Regions from separate parts of the Bradyrhizobium sp. ERR14 genome, predicted to be linked through region 2. Evidence: riboswitches for the same ligand, from Rfam matches in the RefSeq annotation. Region 2 holds a riboswitch; each other region holds the start of a gene.
What was found. Region 2 has a riboswitch for cobalamin ahead of GGD62_RS31370 (TonB-dependent siderophore receptor). Riboswitches for the same ligand answer to the same signal wherever they lie in the genome.
Positions count from the first base shown of each region.

Region 1: it holds a riboswitch for cobalamin, as region 2 does, so the genes downstream of both, metE (5-methyltetrahydropteroyltriglutamate--homocysteine S-methyltransferase) here and GGD62_RS31370 (TonB-dependent siderophore receptor) in region 2, are expected to answer to the same signal.
Region 3: it holds a riboswitch for cobalamin, as region 2 does, so the genes downstream of both, GGD62_RS39945 (ribonucleoside-diphosphate reductase subunit alpha) here and GGD62_RS31370 (TonB-dependent siderophore receptor) in region 2, are expected to answer to the same signal.
Region 4: it holds a riboswitch for cobalamin, as region 2 does, so the genes downstream of both, GGD62_RS04885 (TonB-dependent receptor domain-containing protein) here and GGD62_RS31370 (TonB-dependent siderophore receptor) in region 2, are expected to answer to the same signal.

Region 1 covers NZ_JACIHD010000012.1:142,510-147,459, forward strand. Annotated here, with positions in the region: gene GGD62_RS27960 (nodulate formation efficiency C protein) at 1-482, opposite strand, end outside; cobalamin riboswitch at 1,370-1,573, shown strand; gene metE (5-methyltetrahydropteroyltriglutamate--homocysteine S-methyltransferase) at 1,676-4,021, shown strand.
Region 2 covers NZ_JACIHD010000017.1:62,758-67,707, reverse strand. Annotated here, with positions in the region: gene GGD62_RS31375 (PepSY domain-containing protein) at 1-490, opposite strand, end outside; gene GGD62_RS31370 (TonB-dependent siderophore receptor) at 503-2,851, opposite strand; cobalamin riboswitch at 2,968-3,170, opposite strand; gene GGD62_RS31365 (histidine phosphatase family protein) at 3,243-3,815, shown strand; gene cobT (nicotinate-nucleotide--dimethylbenzimidazole phosphoribosyltransferase) at 3,808-4,860, opposite strand; gene cobF (precorrin-6A synthase (deacetylating)) at 4,871-4,950, opposite strand, start outside.
Region 3 covers NZ_JACIHD010000043.1:11,758-16,707, reverse strand. Annotated here, with positions in the region: partial or broken gene GGD62_RS41345 (IS3 family transposase) at 1-93, opposite strand, end outside; partial or broken gene GGD62_RS39960 (IS110 family transposase) at 161-1,209, shown strand; partial or broken gene GGD62_RS39955 (transposase) at 1,454-1,630, opposite strand; partial or broken gene GGD62_RS39950 (hypothetical protein) at 2,097-2,337, shown strand; cobalamin riboswitch at 2,358-2,572, shown strand; gene GGD62_RS39945 (ribonucleoside-diphosphate reductase subunit alpha) at 2,677-4,617, shown strand; gene GGD62_RS39940 (ribonucleotide-diphosphate reductase subunit beta) at 4,608-4,950, shown strand, end outside.
Region 4 covers NZ_JACIHD010000001.1:980,403-985,352, reverse strand. Annotated here, with positions in the region: gene GGD62_RS04905 (adenylate/guanylate cyclase domain-containing protein) at 1-789, shown strand, start outside; gene GGD62_RS04900 (hypothetical protein) at 914-1,090, shown strand; gene GGD62_RS04895 (hypothetical protein) at 1,229-1,438, shown strand; gene GGD62_RS04890 (hypothetical protein) at 1,538-1,801, shown strand; cobalamin riboswitch at 1,845-2,060, shown strand; gene GGD62_RS04885 (TonB-dependent receptor domain-containing protein) at 2,174-4,411, shown strand; gene GGD62_RS04880 (hypothetical protein) at 4,465-4,950, shown strand, end outside.

The DNA.
Region 1 (4,950 bases), on a different contig from region 2:
CTCGGATCATGCAGAAAGCCAAAATTTGCGTCCCTTTCGCCATCCTTGACTTCACTGGCGATCAACGAGAGCGCCAGGGCGCGCCAGCCCAATTCCATCGGTTTGGCATAGGTCGACGCAAGTTGAATCGTGCCGTCGAGCGCGATCTTCCAGGTGATAACGTACTGTTCGTCTGATGTATCATCGCGGTGCCTGGTCCACGAAACGAAAACATGGTCATTTTCGTCAAGTTCAGCGACGCCCCACATTCGAGGGACGAACTGCGCCACCTTCGAGACATTGGAGATAATTTGTTCTATTGTCTCGCCGTCTTGCGCTCGCCACGTTGACTTGAATCTTTCGATAAGGGGGCTCTCGTTGGCGCGAACACTGTTGTTCGTCGCAGCCAACCCGGCCAGGCAGATCAGGGATTGACCGAGACAAAACCATAACGCGCGTCTTCCAGACATTTTCCTCATAACTGTCAGCCTATCTGCTTTCATCCACACGTCATTCTAAAGCGGGGCAACCTTTAACCTGCTATGCGCGAGCGCAAGAAGTTAGCGGCGACGCGACGGGGAGACCGATGGTGTCCCGTGCGAGCAGGCACTCCCCTCTATGTCACGCGCCGCTAACTTCGCTGCCGGCGACAGCTTCAATTTGCTGTGCCGGACATGCCCAGCAGGAGGAGACTGGGCATGCCGAAGTCTTGCATTCTTCGTGCCAGGTGATGGACGGTATTTCACACCGCTTTTGTGTCCTCTTTGTCGACTTTCCGACTGGCAGGTCTCGATGTTTCCTTTCAGCGCTATCCAGCGCGGCTTATGCATCCTCGTCACGCGACGGTTTGGTCCGGTATCGTTGCCAGAATGTGCGTTTCGATCTCTGCCATGCGTTTGGGCATTTGCGGCCAATGGGCCATGGTGCGTTTGGCGCTCCCTCGCGACACGCGGCGCTTCGAGAACAGCCTCAGTCCGGAGCGCTTTGCACTCGACGGCCAACCACGCGAAGCCGATCTTCACCACCGAGCATTTTGAGTCTTGCTGAACTGCAAATCAACGTGCTGGCGGGGTATGTTGCTGGCCTTGCCAGCTGGGGCCTATTCAACACGGATCCTGTTGGCCGAGAAGGTGACTGGATGGTGGACGTGCTCAAGAACCGCTGGGAAGCCGGAGATGCGTTCTGCTCGAGGTGGCAGTCCCGACCCGCGCAAGCCGCATTTGTCCCAATCTGGCGTGCGGCCCGCGGGCAGCTGCGATGGTCATTCCGATATCGCCGATTGAAAGCGCTTCTACATCATCTCAACGTGATGCACGGTGATTCGCGTAGCAGATGTCGCAGCATCAGCGTGAGACATAATCTGAGAGGTTGACGGAAGACTTCTCTTGCCGATAATCCAAGCCGTCGAGGTTCTCCGGTTTCCATTTGATCCGGAGCTAAGAGGGAAGCCGGTGACAATGCCGGCGCTGCCCCCGCAACTGTGAGCGGCAAGCCGCTGTCCAAAGACGTCACTGAAGCCTGCGCGGCTTCGGGAAGGCCGGACAGAAGCGATGACCCGCGAGCCAGGAGACCTGCCCCGACAATATATTCGTCCACGGGCGGGGTGTCCCGGTGGTGCGCCAAGCAGCCGTCGCACCGCGCGACTTCCCCTGCCTGCGTCCGCCATGGCCTTTGCCCCCAACATGGGGTTCACGCTATGACTCTTCTCTCGCTTCCGGTTGCCACCCTCGGAACGCCACGCATCGGTCCAAGGCGCGAGCTCAAACTCGCTCTCGAAAGTTACTGGGCCGGAAAAAGCAGCGAACAGCAGTTGCTCGAGGACGCAGCTGGCCTGCGTGCCGCGAACTGGGCTCGTCAGAAATCTATCGGCGTCACGGTCATTCCATCGAACGATTTCTCGCTGTATGACCAGGTGCTCGACACAAGTGTCATGGTTGGCGCCATCCCGGAGATCTACGCCTCGAAAACCGAATCCGTTTCGCTCAAGACGTACTTCGCCATGGCCCGCGGATCACAATGCGACGATCAGGATGCGAGTTGCGGTCACGGACCGCGCGGATTTGGCGCACCCGCGCAGGAGATGACCAAGTGGTTCGACACCAACTACCACTACATGGTCCCCGAGTTTCACAGGGGACAGACTTTCAGGCTATGCTCTCGCAAGCCGATCGAGGAGTATGAGGAAGCCAAGGCCCTTGGCTTTCAGACCCGCCCTGTCCTGATCGGGCCGGTCACATTCCTAAAGCTCGGCAAGAGTCCCGATCCTGCGTTCCAGCCACTCTCACTACTGGATGAACTGATACCGGCCTATATCGAGGTTCTGCAGGAATTGGCCAAACGTGGGGCAAATTGGGTTCAGTTCGACGAGCCCTGCCTGGTTCTTGATCTGGATGAGAGGGCGCGACAATCTTTGCGACATGCCTATGACCGGCTCGCCAAGGAGGGGCCGGCCATCAACATCTTAGTCACCAGCTATTTCGGCGATCTCGGGGACAATCTGGACACCGCCTTGAGCCTGCCAGTCGCCGGACTGCACCTCGATCTGGTTCGGGCGCCACAGTTGTTGGACCAGATCATCGCTGGCGGCCGAAGTGATCTCGTCATGTCGCTCGGTGTCGTCGACGGCCGGAATGTATGGCGGTCGAATCTGTCGTCGCTGCGCAAGCGGCTCGAACCCGCGATTGCGAAGCTCGGCAAGGATCGTGTACAGATTGCCCCATCCTGCTCGCTGCTTCATGTGCCGGTCGATGTTGAACTCGAAACCGGGCTCGCTTCCAACGTCAAGAGCTGGCTTGCTTTCGCGGTCCAGAAGATGCGAGAGCTCGCGATCCTGGCGCGGGCACTCGCAGGCGACCAGAATGTTGCGCTAGCTCTTGCCGAGTCGGAATGTGCCGCGACTGTCCGCCGGACTTCGCCGAAAATCCATGATGCCAATGTCGCTGTCCGGATGAAAGCGATCGACCAGACCATGCGTCGGCGCGCGAGCCCATTTGCCCGTCGTGCCGAGATCCAAAGCAATCGTTTCAGACTACCGGCTTTTCCTACCACGACGATCGGATCGTTTCCGCAGACCAAAGAAGTCCGGAATGCCCGTGCGGCGCATGCCCGAGGCGCTATGAGCGACGAGCAATACGACAGGTTCCTCAAGGAGGAGACGGCGCGCGCCGTACGCTGGCAGGAGGACATCGGTCTCGATGTTCTCGTGCACGGCGAGTTCGAACGCAATGACATGGTGCAGTACTTCGGTGAGCAACTCGCCGGCTTCGCGTTTACTAGGAATGGATGGGTCCAATCCTACGGATCGCGCTACGTCAGGCCACCGATCCTGTTTGGCGATGTAGTGCGGTCGAAGCCTATCACCGTAGGCTGGTGGCGCTACGCGCAATCACTAACGAGGAAGCCGATGAAGGCGATGTTGACCGGACCGGTGACGATCTTGAACTGGTCCTTTGTTCGCGATGATATTCCCAGAAGCGAGGTCTGCCGCCAGATTGCGCTCGCGATCCGAGACGAAATCCGCGATCTCGAGAATGCTGGTGCGACCATGATCCAGATCGACGAAGCTGCACTTCGCGAAGGATTGCCGTTGCGTCGATTGGAGTGGACCGCCTATCTCGACTGGGCCGTGGATTGCTTCCGCATCTGCTCATCCGGCGTCGCTGATCAAACGCAAATTCATACACATATGTGCTACTCGGAGTTCAACGACATCATCGGTGCGATCGCTGCAATGGACGCAGATGTCATCTCAATCGAGACGTCGCGGTCGAAAATGGAACTACTCGACGCGTTCAGGAACTACGAATATCCGAATCAGATCGGGCCGGGCGTGTACGACATCCACTCTCCACGCGTTCCCGACGCGGGCGAAATGAAGGAGCTGATGGCGTTGGCTCGGACCCGGCTGCAGGATTCGCAGCTCTGGGTCAATCCGGACTGCGGCCTTAAGACGCGCAAATGGGAGGAGGTTCGGCCGGCGCTAGCGAACATGGTCGCTGCCGCCCGCCAACTGCGCGCTGCATTCGATCCGCGAGGCCGTTGATCCGGGCTTGGGTCTCTTCTCGACAAAGCTGATCCTCTTGCGGTCATTTGCGCTCTCCATAATCGATGGAGCCTTGGGAACACAAAAAAAGCCCGGCCCCCGCTTAGCGGGCCGGGCGAAAGTCTGGGAGGAGCGACGCTGACGCATCGCGCGGGCTTCCATCGGCGGAAGAGAGGACAACCGCCGGTTCGATTACGGCAAGGACATTCGCCGAAAATCTGAGCCCAGTTGAAGCACAAGCTCAGCGTAGCTCAATTATGCAGTGGTATGCGACCGTATAGCCTGAAGTGTATAAATATACACCAAGGTTTGTCGCTCAAGAGCACGTCGGCAACGATTACGACAGCGACGAGGGGAGGCGGGTGATGCCGGGCGGTCACCGCAGGGCACGAGCCGCAAACTCGGTGCGCTTTCCTGCCTGGAAACCTTATGCTCCATCAGCGCGACGATACGAAAAACCTGGCTCCAAGGATCTCGCAGCGTGGACAATGCATGAGCGGTTGCTATTGATTTGAACCCTGCTTGCGGCAGTCCTTGGCCGACCGGATCCACCCGATAGTCGGGTTTCGGCTTGGGCCTTTGTTTGAGAGTCTATGAGCGGACCACGCGGAGGATGTCACGAGCTTGAAGATGGCACGGTGCCGATAGGTTGCTCCTCAGCCGTGAGCGTGGTCCTGCCCTCAACATAGGCCAGTTTGAGTGATGGCGATTTCGGATCCGACACGACTCGGCTCGGCGCGAAGTTAGACCGGACGTCCAGCGCCTTGCCGCTGCTAAACGTACCCGGGCGAGCAGTGCCTCGCGGATCATTCAGAGCGTGCCGGGCTGGGAAGGAGTGGGAGTGCTTCGCCGCACCCGCGCGCCGCAATCGTCCGTCCTACGGGTCGGCGGACATGAGAGACATCCGCTTCGCGCGATGTCACTGCGCA
Region 2 (4,950 bases):
TCCCGGCAGCATCGCCGAGCGCCACACGAAACAGCGGCCGGTGGCGATCGAAGCCGTTCGGCACGCTCCACTGATCATAGTCCGAACGGGCAACGACCGCGGTCCGCACGGCATCGAGCCCGCGATTGCGCGCGTGCTCCCGCGCAATCGCAAGGACGATATCGGCAATTGCGACCGACGCATCCGCTCCGTCGGAGGCGCGGACCGCGCGCACGCGCGATGATCCCGACACAATGTAGACCGCTGCATCGCTCCGCTGGATCAGCCGGACGCGCACGGCGTCCACGACCCCGCTCACAGCGACCGCCGCCGCAACCGGGATCCTCGCCGCTTCGCGATCCACCGGCGCCAGGCCGGCAAACCGTTCCGCTTCCGTCAGCGACGGAAACGGCACGAAGTGCATCACGATCCCCGTCGCGAACCACATCGCGAACAGCAGGCAGAACGCGATCCCGAGCCAGCGATGCGTAAGGACGATCGCGCCCATCATGCGTTCATGATCCTACCATTTGAACGCGGCCGAAAGCTCGTAGGTCCTGGGCGCGCCGAGCAGGATCTGGTCGGGATAGAATGGATCGCCCCAGATCGCATAGCGCTTATCGGTGATGTTGCGGACGCGGAAGGTCAGGCGGGCCTGATCGACCGCGTTGAACACCGTCTTGGGAATGTCGACGAAGGCATAGACGTCGGCGACGGTATACGCCTTCATCGTCACGACATTGGCATCGGTGTTGTAGCGGTCGCCGACATGGCGGCCAGTGATGCCGAGCTCTACCGGCCAGGGCGTGAAGAAGCGCCAGGACGCGCCAACATTCGCCACAATGCGCGGCACGTTTGGCGGCGTATTGCCGGAGAACGAGCCGCCGGCGAAATTGTAGTCGGCATAGCGGGCATCGACATAGGCGATGTTGCCCCACAGACGCAGCGGATCGATCGGACGAACCGAAGCGGCAAGCTCGACGCCCTTCGATTCCTGGCGCCCGGCGATGTTGAGCGCCATGCCGCCGGCCGCGGCATAGACGTTCTTGCGCACGATGTCGTAGGCCGAGAACGACCACTCCGCCCTGTTGTCCCAGAACAGGTGCTTGACGCCGGTCTCGTAGGTACGCGAGGTCGTCAGATCGAGCGGCTGGGTCGGCAACAGCAGGAAGCTGGTGTTCGCGGCGACGTCGGCGCCGGTTGCGTATTGGCTGAAGAAGGTCAGGCCGGGCACGGCTTCCCAGGTGTAACCGATGCGGCCCGTCACCGGCGCCCAGTCTTTCGTGAACGGAAAGCCGGCTCTCACAAGCCCGGCGGAATCGGTCGAATTGCGGTCGAGCCCGATATGCTCGACGCGCAGGCCGCCGATCAGCGCGAAGGTCCGCGTCAGCTTCAGCCGGTCCTCGAACGACAGCGCCTCGTTGTTGATGCGCGCGGTCTGCTGCTGCGTCGTGAGCGAGCCGTAAAAGCCGCGGTTGGGATCGACCAGCGAGACATAATCGTTCGGGAAGTTTGCCGCGCCCGGCCTGACGAAGTCGAGATAGCTCGATGACAACGTCGTGACCAGCCGATTGTCGAAACCCGCGATATCAGCGTCCCAGATCAAATCGGTGATGTTGCCGACGAGGCGCTGGCTGTGCGCGACATAGAAGCGCTCGCGATACACCTGGTTGTTGGTGGAATCGAACGCCTCGATCTCGTTGTTGAACCAAGTGCGCTCGGCGCCGTAGCCATAGGCTTGACTCTTCAGCGTCAGGTCCGGCGCCAGCTTCAGCTCGAAGCCGCCGCGCAGCCACACCTCCTGCGCGACATTGCGATTGTCGAGGACGTTGTAGTTGGTATTGAAGGTGCGGTCGTCGATCGTGACCGCGCCAAGATCAGTCCTGTTGAAGTAATTACCGGAGACGATCCTCGTCGTCGCGTGCGAGCCGCTGAAGGCGATCGGCACCAGCGGCGCGCCCCAATAGGCTTTCGAACGGTCCTCGCGATACTCGATCGCGCCCCAGATCTTGAGACTGTCGGAGATGCGGTAATTGAGCTGGCCGGACACATCGAGCATCTTGGTATTGGTGTCGTCGGCAAAGCCGTTGAGCGCGGAACGGCTGATGTCGAAGCGATAGTCGAGGCCTTGGACGTTGGTGCTGCCGCCCGAGCCGTAATGCGCGCGGAACGAATTCAGCGAATCCCAGGAGAAATCAGCTTCGTTCCGGATCGGTCCCGTGTGCGGCTGCTTGGTCACAAAATTGATCGCGCCGCCGGCGGCGCCTTCACCCGAGATCAGCGAGGCCGGGCCCTTCAGGAATTCCACGGCTTCCAGATTGGCGGTGTCCATGATCCGCGAGGTCATGTTCTGCGGGCCGATCTTGATGCCGTTGTAGAGCGTGTTGATCTGGCTGTTGGTGAAGCCGCGCATGGAGAAGGCGGAAGGTTCGGCCGGATTATCGCCGGCGGTGACGCCGACCGCGCCCTGGGCCACGTCGGACACAGTGCGATAGCCCTGCTCGCGCATGGTCTCGGCGGAGATCACCTCGACGGTCGCGGGCGTCTGTCGCACCGTCAGGCCGAGCCGCGAGGCACTTTCGGCGACGGCATTGCTGTTGAGCGGCGTCGGGAGTGCCGCAGCCGGCACGACGGGCTTCGGCATCGCTGCTGCGGCCGCCGGCCTGCGCGCTGCTTCCCGGCGCGTGCTCTGCGCCTCCCGGCCGGCAGGCTTGGCCTGCTTGCGGGATTGGGCCGGCGATACTTCGACCGGCGGCAGGGGTTCCCGGGCCTGCTGCGCCAGCGCAGCGGGCAGATCGAGCGCGGCAAAGGATGTGAGCGCAGCGGATGCGAGCATGAATTGTCGCGGTCGTACGATACGGATGGAAGACACGGTTTTCGGACCTCGGTATGACGTCAGTGGCACGTCACAGCGAACGAGGTCTCACCTTTTGGCTCTTCAGCCGTCCGATGAAGCCGAATGTCTGTACTCCCCGACCGACATCTTCGCGTGTGACCACGGCTGACGGCAGGTCTCCTGGCTCGCGGGTCATCACCACTTCGTCGCCTTCCCGGGACCGAGGACCCAGTGGCTTCTGACGAAGGATTATCCGCTCACAGTTGCGGGGGCAGCCACGGCGTTGGGGACAATGTCCCCGCACCGTATTCCCTTTTCATCCCCTCTCGGGGAAACCGTCGCGAGCATCTAGGATTACCATCACAACAGAGTCAATGTGCCAGTTGCGGCGTTATGGCCACAACGACCAACTTCCTTGGAGATGAGCATGGAAGGCGAGACCTTCCTCTGGTTGATACGGCACGCGCCCGTCGCGGGCGTCACAGGCACCATCCATGCCGCCGACGCGCCGGCCGATCTCAGCGATCGCGTGCAACTGGACGCTGTGCGACGGCGCCTGCCACCGGATGCCGCCGGCTATGCCAGCCCGTCGCGGCGCACGATCGAGACGGCACGCGCGCTGGGGCTCGAGCCGAAGCTGGTCAATGAATTCCGCGAGCAGGATTTTGGTGACTGGACCGGCCATCGCCATGACCAACTCGAGGCGACCCGCGGCGAGGCCTATGCGCAGTTCTGGAGCGATCCGGCTGGCGGACGGCCGCCGGGCGGCGAAAGCTTTGCGGATCAGGTCGCGCGTGTCCGGCTGGGCCTGTCGCGGATCGCAGCCGGATCGGCCACGCTCGTCGTGCATTCCGGCACCATCCGCGCCGCGCTCTGCATCGCGCTGGATCTGACGCCGCAGGGCGCCTTGCGCTTCGTGGTCGATCCGCTGTCGCTGACCCGGATCGATCGCCTCGCGGCCGGCTGGCGTGTCGTTTCCGTCAATCAGCGGATCAGTTAGGTCTGTCAGGCACATTGGCCTGCGCGAACGTCGCCATGCCGTTGTGAAGGCTACAGGCGAGCCGCACCAGCGGCAGCGCGATGGCGGCGCCCGATCCCTCTCCGAGCCGGAGATCGAGGCTGATCAAGGGCTGCACGTTCAGTGCGCGCAGCACCAGCCGATGCCCCTGCTCCGCAGATTGATGCGACGGCAGCAGGAACGGCCGGCACGACGGATTGAGCCGCACTGCTGCGAGCGCTGCCACCGATACGATGAAGCCATCGATCAATACGGGAATACGGCGCTGCGCCGCCGCGATGATCGCACCTGAGATCGCCGCGATCTCGAGGCCGCCAACGGCGCATAGGATTTTTTCCGGCGAAGCGCCGCCAACGCCGTGACGCGCGATCGCCGCGTCGATCACGCGGGCCTTATGTGCGCGGCCGGCCGCATCGACGCCGGTGCCGCTGCCCGCGATCTCTTCGGCGCTGATGCCGAGCAGGCCCGCCGCGATCGCCGCCGACGTGGTGGTGTTGCCGATCCCCATCTCGCCGAAGATCAAGAGATCGGGCTGATTGGCTTGCGCGCGCGCAACCGCGCGCTGGCCGGCCTCGAACGCAAACGCCAGCTCGGCGGGTGCGAGCGCGGCTTCGACGCTGAAATCGCGCGTGCCATGGCGCGGCTTGTCGGTGATGACACCCGCCATCGCCGCCGTTGCCAGCGTGCCGGCGTCGACGACGTCCAGGCTCGAGCCAAGCTCGCGCGCCAGCACCGAGATCGCGGCGCCGCCGGAGGCAAAATTCGCCATCATCGCGATGGTCACGGCTTGCGGATAGGCTGAGACGCCCTGCGCGACGATGCCGTGGTCGCCGGCGAAGACAATGATCGGCGCCCGTGCGGCACGCGGCTGTTCGGTCGCCTGCAGGCCCGCAAGCTCGATTGCGAGCTGCTCCAGCCGGCCGAGTGCACCGGTCGGCTTTGTCAATTGCGCCTGCCGCGCGATTGCCGCCTCGCGATGGGCCGCGGAGATCTCGGGGCAAGTTTGGGTGACCCATTCGGGGAGCATGCTGCCTCGCTTACGGCCTGCGCTTGAGAATGTAGCTGTCCATGATCCAGCCGTGCCGCTCGCGCGCTTCCTGCCGCGCCGCGACGATGC
Region 3 (4,950 bases), on a different contig from region 2:
AGCCCCAATCACTTCACACGCCCGCCGCTGACTGACCTCAAAACTCGAACAAAGGTGAGCCACAGCCTGCCGCCTTGCAACGGGCGTCACCATTAATGGGATGGTCCGCCCCGTCCTCCTCCCTCATTATAGGAAGTTCAGATCCAAAGAGGAGAGTATCATGGCCCATCGCAATTTGCCGCTACCTGCGGCTGTCTATGGAATCGAAATTGGCAAGAACCTGTTCCACGTCGTTGGCCTAAGCTGCGACGGCACACCTGTTCAGAAAGCTCGCTTTCGACGGGAGACCCTTCTTCAGTTCTTTGCTCGCGCACAACCAAGCATAGTTGGCATGGAATCCTGCGCCGGTTCACAGTGGCTCGCCCGGAAGATAAAGGCACTAGGTCACAAGGTGCGCTTGATCCCCGCGCAATTCGTGAAGCCCTACGTGAAGTCAAACAAGAACGATATCATCGACGCTGAGGCGATCGCTGAGGCCGCGACGCGACCGACAATGCGCTTCGTCGCCGTGAAGGAGGAGGACCAAGTCGATCTTCAAGCGCTGCATCGGATCCGTGAGCAGATGGTCGGCTCGAGGACACGCCTGATCAATCAGATGCGGGCTTTCTGCCTCGAGTACGGCGTACCTTTGCGTCAGGGTGCCGGAATATTCAAACTCGAGTTGCCGCGCGCTTTGAATGACGAAGGAAACGATTTGTCACCAGTGATGCGTCGCCTGGTGGGCGATTTTTTCGCTGATCTCCGCCGCCTCGAAGAACGGATCCGCGAAGTGACACAGGAGATCGAAGCGGTCGCCGATCGGGAGGACGTCACACGCCGGCTGATGACAATCCCTGGTATCGGCGTATTGGGTGCGACCGCTGTACTTGCCGCGATCGGTGATGGGCTGCAGTTTCGCAAGGCCCGCGACCTTGCTGCCTGGGGTTAGTGCCCAGGCAATACTCGACCGGCGGAAAACAGACGTTGCTTGGCGTCAGCAAACGCGGCAACCGTTATGTGAGAAAACTTTTAGTGCATGGCGCGCGATCTTGCTTCCGGCATTTGGACCGGACGCGCGATCGCCTAGGAAACTGGCTCGACGGGCTGCAGGCTCGGATGCATCCGAACAAGGCCGTTGTCGCCCTAGCGGCCAAGATGGCCCGCATTGTCTGGGTGGTCTTGAACAAGCCTGGAGCTCTCTACGAACGCAGAGATCCTGCTTTCACCTGACGCTTCTGGCTTCGATTGCAAGGCTCGGGAACAGTGATGACGAAACAGTGGATCAACATGCCGTAAGCCCTGTGCAAAAAAGCGGGCTTCGTGCCCGAACCATTTATTGGGAACGGCGTGCGCGGATCTCATCATGGCCTGGCTGCAACCGCAGTCCACTCGCGAGAGGCCGGATACATTTATGCAACTGTAAGCGTCATTTTTGCTGTTACGAACCCTTGCACGGACGGGGCGGACCATACACCAGTGCCTTCAGCCGCTTAGCCTCCGACACCTCCATACCGCCGAACTTCGCCTTCCATTTGTAGATGCTGGCGTCGCTGACGCCGTGCTAGCGGCACAGGTCGGCAACCGAAACGCCGGCCTCGTGCTCCTTCAAAATCCCGATGATCTGCTCTTCCGAAAAGCGGCTGCGCTTCATGCTCTGGTCCTTGTCGTGGGCCAGAACGAACTTCAAACTGGATTATGCCCGTGGGGCAAGGTCAGGGTCGTACTTCCCTTCTGAGAGCAATCCGACCGCACTGCGGACGACTTCAAGCGAGACTTCTTGCAGATCAAAGCCTCCTCCGGTGAATGTAGGCGCATTGCACCCTAACGGCGTGACGATTCCGGTATTATCGAGACGCGGTTTGGATATATGTTTCTCGTCCTTCCAATGTTCATGGAGGCAAACCAAGCAGCTTTTGGAATCGTGAACAAAGCGCGCGTCCACGCCGCCTGCGAGCCCCACGGTCGCGTGGCCCATCACATAACGCACTTTCAGTTGGAAAGTGATTCCCCGAGCCAAGCCCCTGCCAGGGCGAGGGGTAGAGACTCGACGGGAAGCACTTACAGCGGACATCGCCGGGTGAAGGGATAGTCCAGACCAGGAACGCCGGAAGGGTAACAGGCGACGCGATCGGATCATGAAGCGTTTCAAATCGTCCCGTCAGGCTCAACTTCTCTCAGTTCATGATCAGGTCGCGAACCTTTTCCACATCCTCTCTCTCGGAGCCGTCACTGCCGACTTCCCGTCGTGTTTCGCGCGAGCGAGCCTTTGCGACTTGGCGCGAGATCTCCACGACAAGCGCTCGCCGAACCTTGACCTCGGGGCTGCTCCAATTCGTTAACTTGACGGCGCCGCCTTGACGAATCTCCGCGAGCGGCGCCTATATGTAGCCCGTCACGGTCTTCCATTCCCGCATCTCGTAGGATGGAAGCTAAGAGGGAACCCGGTGCGCCGGCAACGGCTATTCCGAGGCTGCCCCCGCAACTGTAAGCGGCGAGCGGTTGTCATCATGGTCACTGGCGCGACAGCGCTGGGAAGGCCGACAGCCCCAGCGACCCGCGAGCCAGGAGACCTGCCGCGACTGAACGAAAGTCCTCGGGCGGGGTGCCCCGGTGGGTCGCTTGCAGCTGGTGATATTTGTCCGATCTCCTCGCAAGTCGTCCGCACGGCCCCCAGCCTCAAACATCGCGGGGTTGCCGATGTCGCCGTCTTACGATTTCGATCAGCATGGTCATCTCGTCGCGCCACCGAGTGTGCGGCCGCGCCTAGCGCAGGCGAAGCCTGCCGCGCCTGAGCCGTGTCTGGTGCCCCTTTCGCCATCGCCGGCTCCGCTGCCGTGGCCCCTCGCGCCATCGCCAAAGCCGGCCGACCTCACGCTCGATCCGTCGCGCGACGACTTGTTGACGTCGTTCGGCAAGCTGACGCTGACCGACCGTTATCTGCTCGCCGGCGAAACTTACCAGGACATGTTCAGGCGGGTGTCTTGCGCTTTCGCGGACGATGTTGCGCATGCCCAACGTCTCTATGATGCGATGTCCCGGCTATGGTTCATGCCGGCCACACCGGTGCTCTCCAACGGCGGGACCACGCGCGGCCTGCCGATCTCCTGCTTCCTCAACTCGGTGGCGGACTCGCTCGAAGGCATCCTCGGTACCTGGAACGAGAACGTCTGGCTTGCTTCCAACGGCGGCGGCATCGGCACCTACTGGGGCAATGTTCGCTCGATCGGCGAGAAGGTGAAGGGCGGCGTCACTTCAGGCATCATCCCGTTCATCCACGTCATGGACGGCCTGACGCTGGCGATCAGCCAGGGCTCGTTGCGGCGCGGCTCGGCGGCGGTCTATCTCGATATCCACCATCCCGAGATCGAGGAGTTCCTCGAGATTCGCAAGGCGTCCGGCGACTTCAACCGAAAGAGCCTCAACCTGCATCACGGCGTCAACGTCACCGATGAGTTCATGCGTGCCGTGGGCGCCGGCACCGTGTTCGCACTGCGGAGCCCGAAGACTAACGAGGTCGTCCGCCAGATCGATGCCCGCCAGCTGTGGCAACGCATCCTTGAGAACCGGCTCCAGACTGGCGAGCCTTATCTCTTGTTCATCGACACCGTAAACCGCGCGCTCCCCACGCATCAGCGCGAGCTGGGCCTCAAGGTCTCGACCTCCAACCTGTGCAGCGAAATTACCCTGCCGACCGGCATCGATCATCGCGACGAGGAGCGCACCGCGGTCTGCTGTCTGTCGTCGCTCAACCTCGAGACCTGGGACCAGTGGAGTGAGGAGCCCACCTTCATCGAGGATGTCATGCGCTTCCTCGACAACGTGCTCAGCCACTTCATCACGGTGGCGCCGGACGGCATGAAGCGTGCCCGCTACGCTGCCCTGCGTGAGCGCTCCGTCGGCCTCGGCGTCATGGGCTTCCACTCCTTCCTGCAGGCCAAGGGCATTCCAATGGAAAGTGTCATGGCCAAGTCGTTCAATCTGAACATGTTCCGAAAAATCCGTCGCGACGCCGACGCGGCATCCGTGACGCTCGCGCGCGAGCGTGGTCCGTGCCCGGATGCCCTGGAACGCGGCGTGATGGCGCGCTTCAGCCATAAGATCGCAATCGCGCCGACCGCCTCGATCAGCATCATCTGCGGCGGCACCAGCGCCTGCGTCGAGCCAATCCCGGCCAACATCTACACCCATAAGACATTGTCCGGCGCCATCTCGGTGCGTAATCCGCATCTCGCCAAAGTGCTTGCGGCGAAGGGCGCCGACACTTCGGCGATGTGGCAGTCGATTATAGCACACGAAGGATCGGTGGCCCGTCTCGACATCTTGTCGGAGCACGAGAAAGCGATCTTTCGCACCGCTTTCGAGATCGACCAGCGCTGGATCGTCGAGCTTGCCGCCGACCGCGCCCCGTTCATCTGCCAAAGCCAGTCGATCAACCTCTATCTCCCAGCCGATGTCGATAAATGGGACCTTCACATGCTGCACTGGACGGCATGGCAGTGCGGATTGAAAAGCCTCTACTACTGCCGCTCAAAGTCTATCTCGCGCGCGTCGTTCGCCGGCAAGATCGGCGACAGCGACGAGGTGGCGGCGCCGCAGCCGCAGCGTACTGATTATGAGGAGTGCCTTGCATGTCAGTGATCGATCTTTCGGCCGTCGATCCGCGTACGCTGATCGGCAAGGGACGAGTGGGGCTGCTCGACTCGACCGGAACCTATGATGTCGATCGCTACGCCTGGGCTTACGAGCTCTGGAAGCGCCAGCAGCAGACCCATTGGATGGGCGAGGAGGTGCCGCTCGGCGCCGACCTCAAGGACTGGGCGTCGGACCGCGTCACCCCCAGCGAGCGCGCGCTGCTCACCCAAATCTTTCGTTTCTTCACTCAGTCGGACATCGAGGTCGGGGACAACTATCTCAAGCGCTACATCCCGATCTTCCAGCCGCTCACTGTTCAGATGATGATGTCGGCCTTCA
Region 4 (4,950 bases), on a different contig from region 2:
ATCATGTTCTGCGACATGAGCGGCTTCACCTCGATGAGCGAGGGCATGACCCCGCGTGGCCTCGTCAGGGTGATGAACCACTATTTCACGGTGATGTCCGGACCGATCAGGAGCAATCGCGGCATCATCGACAAATATATCGGCGACGCCATCATGTCCTATTGGGGCCCGCCCTTCATCGAGGAGGACGAGCAGGCGCTCCTGGCCGGCATCGCCGCAACCGAGATGGTCGACCAGGTGCCCGCGCTGCAGAAGCAGCTGCCCGACCTGCTCGGCATCCGCGCCATGCCGGCGCCGTGTGACCTGCGGATCGGCATCGCCACCGGCGAGGTCCTGACCGGCAGCATCGGCTCCGAATTGATGATGAGCTTCACCGTGATGGGCGATGCCGTGAACCTGGCGTCGCGGCTGGAGGCCGTCAACAAGGTCTACGGCACCCGCATCCTGATCTCGCAGGCAACTGCTGATGCGATCGGAGCGCGGCTCGAATTGCGCGAGATCGATCGTCTGGCGGTCGCCGGCCAGAGCGCGCCGCAGCCGATCTTCGAGGTGATGGCGCGGGCCGGCGCGCTCACCGCCGCGCAGGACAGCCTGCGCACGCATTATGCCGAAGCGCTCGCGGCCTATCGGGCCCGCCGCTTCGACGAGGCGCGCGCCGCCTTCAACGCCGCGCTCGAAGCCGTCCCCGGCGACGGCCCCTCGCGCACGATGCTCGGCCGCATCGCGCAATTCGAGGCCAAGCCGCCGGAGGAGGGGTGGGACGGCGCCTGGCGCCTGGAGCAGAAATAGCCGTTTTTGTTGGGTCGGCCCGCCCTGTCCGGAAAAAACGTTTCTACTCGATAACGATGTTCGCCGTGACCTATTTCCCGGGCTTAGGTTGGATGTCCTTGAGGCGTTTGACGGGGACACGCCGATGACGGAACTTCAGGACAGGCTGGAACGGTTCGAGACGCTCACCGCCGAATGCGAGCTGATCGCCAAGCTCGCCACCGACAGCACCAAGCGCGAGTTCTATCTGAAACTCTCGGAACAGTACCGTCAGCTGGCGGTGGACATGCGGCAGGCGATCGCGACCAAGGCTGCGGCCTGACGCCGGCTGCAATCCGTTCTTAAGGTTTGGCGCGCATCCTTGACGTCGCGAGCGATCGCTCGTGGTGGAAAGGCCGGGGTTCGCTGCATTGCAGCGCACCTCGCGAGTGTCATTTGCCATGCTTGACAGGGCAATCACATGCGCCTCGTTGCCGTGATCATAGTCGCGCTCATGACGGCGGCCTGCGACCAGGAGCAGGATATCACCGGCTCGACGCTGACCTGCCCGATGCGGAACTACAGCTACAATCCCCGCGACATGAACCAGTGCGTCAGTGCGTGCAAATCGTGCGATCGCGGCACCACGGTCACCTGCACCACCTCCTGCACCCTCAAGGGCGCGCGCTGAGGCTACCGCTTTCTCCGGCGCACCCAGGGGCGGTGCTGGGGCACCGGAACGATTCACTTGGGTTAATCATTGAAGCAGGTGGGCAGGACGCGGAGTCCGATGGAAATGGGTATGCTCGATCCCGGTCGATTTCTGGTGTCGTGCTCGCATTGTGATGCCTGGCCGATGGCGGCCAATGTGAAGCGGTCGAGCTGGTCGGCGTCCCCGCACGAGGTCCGCTTTGTCTGCACGCGCTGTCGTCGCGAGGAGACCGCGATCGTCTCGGCCTCCGGCGAATTGACCCCGATCAAGCGCGTCGATGTTCCGCCGCGCGACGTCGCTGTCGCCTGGGCCCAGGCGCAACGTGTGCGAGGGCGGACCTGAGCGCCCGGCATCGACCGGTCGATTGACTCCCGGGGCCAACGGCTCGTAAATGATCGGCGACGGTTCTCCTCAGGGAGATCAAAAGGGAATGTGGTGCGGGATTGTCCCAACGCAGGGATCTGTCTCAACGCCACGGCTGCCCCCGCAACTGTAAGCGGTGAATCTTTCGTCTCATGCCACTGGGAAACTCGGTCCTGGGAAGGCGACGCAAGGTTACGACCCGCGAGCCAGGAGACCTGCCGTCAGCCGTGGTCACACGCGAAGATGTCGGTCGGGGAGTACAGACATTAGCTTCACCGGAGCAATCCATCGCTCTGCCGTGAAACCTCGTTCGCTGTGACGTGCCACTGACGTCATACCGAGGTTACAATTGTGTCCCGTATCGTCTCTGCCGCCAGGCGCCTTGCCGCCGGCCTGCTCGCATCCGTTTCCTTCCATTCGCTCGATCTGTCCTCCGCCTTCGCCCAGCACGCGCTTGCCGAGCAATTGCCGCCGATCGAAGTGACGCAGCCCGACGATCACAACCGCACGCGGGCGAGGGCGATCGGTGACGGCGAGGCGACTCGGCAGCGGGCGAGGACGACTGTCGCGCCGGCAGGCAATGGCGCCGGCTCATCGGGCTCCGGCGGTGAGGCTGCCGCCGGCGGCGGCGGCATCGTCGGGGCTGCCACGACCGTCATCATGGCCGCGGATATCGCGCATTCGCCATCGCAGACGCTTGCCGAGATCATCGCGATGCAGACGCCGGGGGCCCAACTCACGACGCTCTATGGCGGCCAGATCGGCGCCAAGACCAGCGTGGACCTGCGTGGCTTCGGCGCCTTTGCCACCGCCAACACGCTGGTGCTGGTCAACGGACGACGGTTGAACGACGTCGACATGGCGCAGGTGGACCTCTCCACCATCCCGCTCAATTCGATCGAACGCATCGAGGTCACGCGGGGAAATTCCGGCGCGGTGCTCTACGGCGACAACGCGGTCGGTGGTGTGATCAACATCGTTACCAAAAATGGCGTCGGCGGACCGCCCGTGACCGCGCGCATCGAGGCCGGCTTCGGCTCGTTCAACACCAGGCTCGGCAATGTCTCGACCTCGCTCAATTCCGGTCCGTGGTCGACCTCGTTCTACGGCAATACGGTCAGGACCGATGGCTACCGCGACAACAATCGCTATTCGCAGCAGAACGGCGTCGGCAATCTCAACTACACGACGCTGGGCCTGAGTGCTTTTCTTACCGTCAGCGGCGACAATCAGGAGCTGCGACTGCCGGGCGGCCGCACCGTCGATCCCTCCATCGGCCTCGACGAGCTCAGGGCCAACCGGCGAGGGACAAGCACGCCGTTCAACTACGCCAACCAGCAGGGTTTTGGTGCGACCGCGGGCTTCACCAAGACCCTGGTCAACGGCGTCGATCTCATTGTCGACGGCGGCGTGCGCGACAAGAAGCAGCAGAGTGCTTTCTTTTCCACCCCGACGCCGGTTCCGGCGTTCTTCACGTCGACCTATGTCGGTTCCCATCTGACGAATTGGTCGATCACACCGCGGCTCAGCGTGAAGAGCCTGCTGCTCGGCATGCCGTCGCAGCTCCTGACCGGCATCGACTATTACGATGCGAGCTTTGAGCAGAACCGCGGCGCGGGGCAGGGGCTCTCCCCCTGGCACAATTACGACCTCAGGCAGCAGACGGTTGCGGGTTATGTCCAGCACACATTGGGAATCGCGTCCACGACGGACATCTCCTACGGAGCGCGTGTGCAGAACGTCAGACTTGCGGCACGCGACAATTTCGACCCGGCAGCTCCCTTCAACGCCGACATCGGCGCGCTGCCGCTGACGAGCAACGAGACCCAATATGCGCTGCATCTCGGGGCCGAGCATCGCCTCAACGACCAGGTCTCGCTGTTCGGCCGCATTGCGCGCGCGTTCCGCACGCCTGATGTCGACGAGCGCCTTTCCTCGGGGCCTTCCTTCGATCCCTTGACCTTCGCTGCGATCCCGCAAACGTTCCAGCTCAAGACCCAGACCTCTGGGGATATCGAGGGCGGTGTTCGCATCAAGGGAGGCGGATTGCAGCTGCAGAGTAGTCTCTATCTGATGGATCTCACCAACGAGGTCCATTTCAATCCGGTCCTGTTCTACAACACCAATCTCGATCCGACCCGCCGCTACGGCTCGGAGACCAGCCTGTCCTATCGCGTCAACGATGCCCTGCTGCTGCGCTCCGGCGTGGCCTACACCCGCGCGGTCTTCCGCGAAGGCATCTGGGCCGGCAACGACGTGCCGCTGGTGTCGCGCTACACGGCGAGTGCGGGCATCACCTGGAACATCTGGCAGAATTACGTGGTGCTCGATGCCACCGCGCGCTTCTGGAGCGAGCGACGCATGGACAACGACCAGGCGGGCACCCAGAAGCCGATTCCCGCCAACGGCACGATCGATCTCAAGCTCAGCGGCCAGGTTGAGCGCTACTTCTGGTCCCTCAGCATCAACAATGTGCTGAACGCGCTCTACTACGACTACGCCATCGCGAGCACCTTCACGGACGGCCGCTTCAGCGCCTATCCGCTGCCCGGCCGCACCTATCTGCTCAAGGCCGGCGCAACGTTCTGATTTTCGTCACGGGCCCCTAAATGGACTAGAATTCGAAAGAAGGAGATTCAACCATGGCTCTCAGCATCCTGCCATCTGGTGGCGATCGCTTCCGGCTTCACCCGGTCGCGCCGCGCCATGCGCCGATGTTCTGCTTTGCGCTGCTGACGGCGTCATGCGCGCTCGCAAGTTTTGCGTTCGCCTGCGCCACGCCGTTCGCGACCTTCGCCGTCGTTGCCGCGGCGATGCTGCCGCAGCGTCCGGCGCTGCTCGTCGTCACCGGTGCCTGGCTCGTCAACCAGACCATCGGTTTCGGCGTGCTGCATTATCCCGTTGACGTCGGCACCATTGCCTGGGGCTTCGTGATCGGCGCGGCCGCGCTTCTGGCGACCGCGGCCTCGTCGACGGTGCTCGGCCTGCTGCCGCAGGGCCGCACGCCACTGATGCTGGCGATCACGCTCGTCGCCGCCTACGGGATCTACGAGCTCGCGCTGCTCGCCGCGACGCCGTTCCTCGGCGGCGAGGGCGCCTTCACCGCAGCCATCGTGACGCGCATTGGA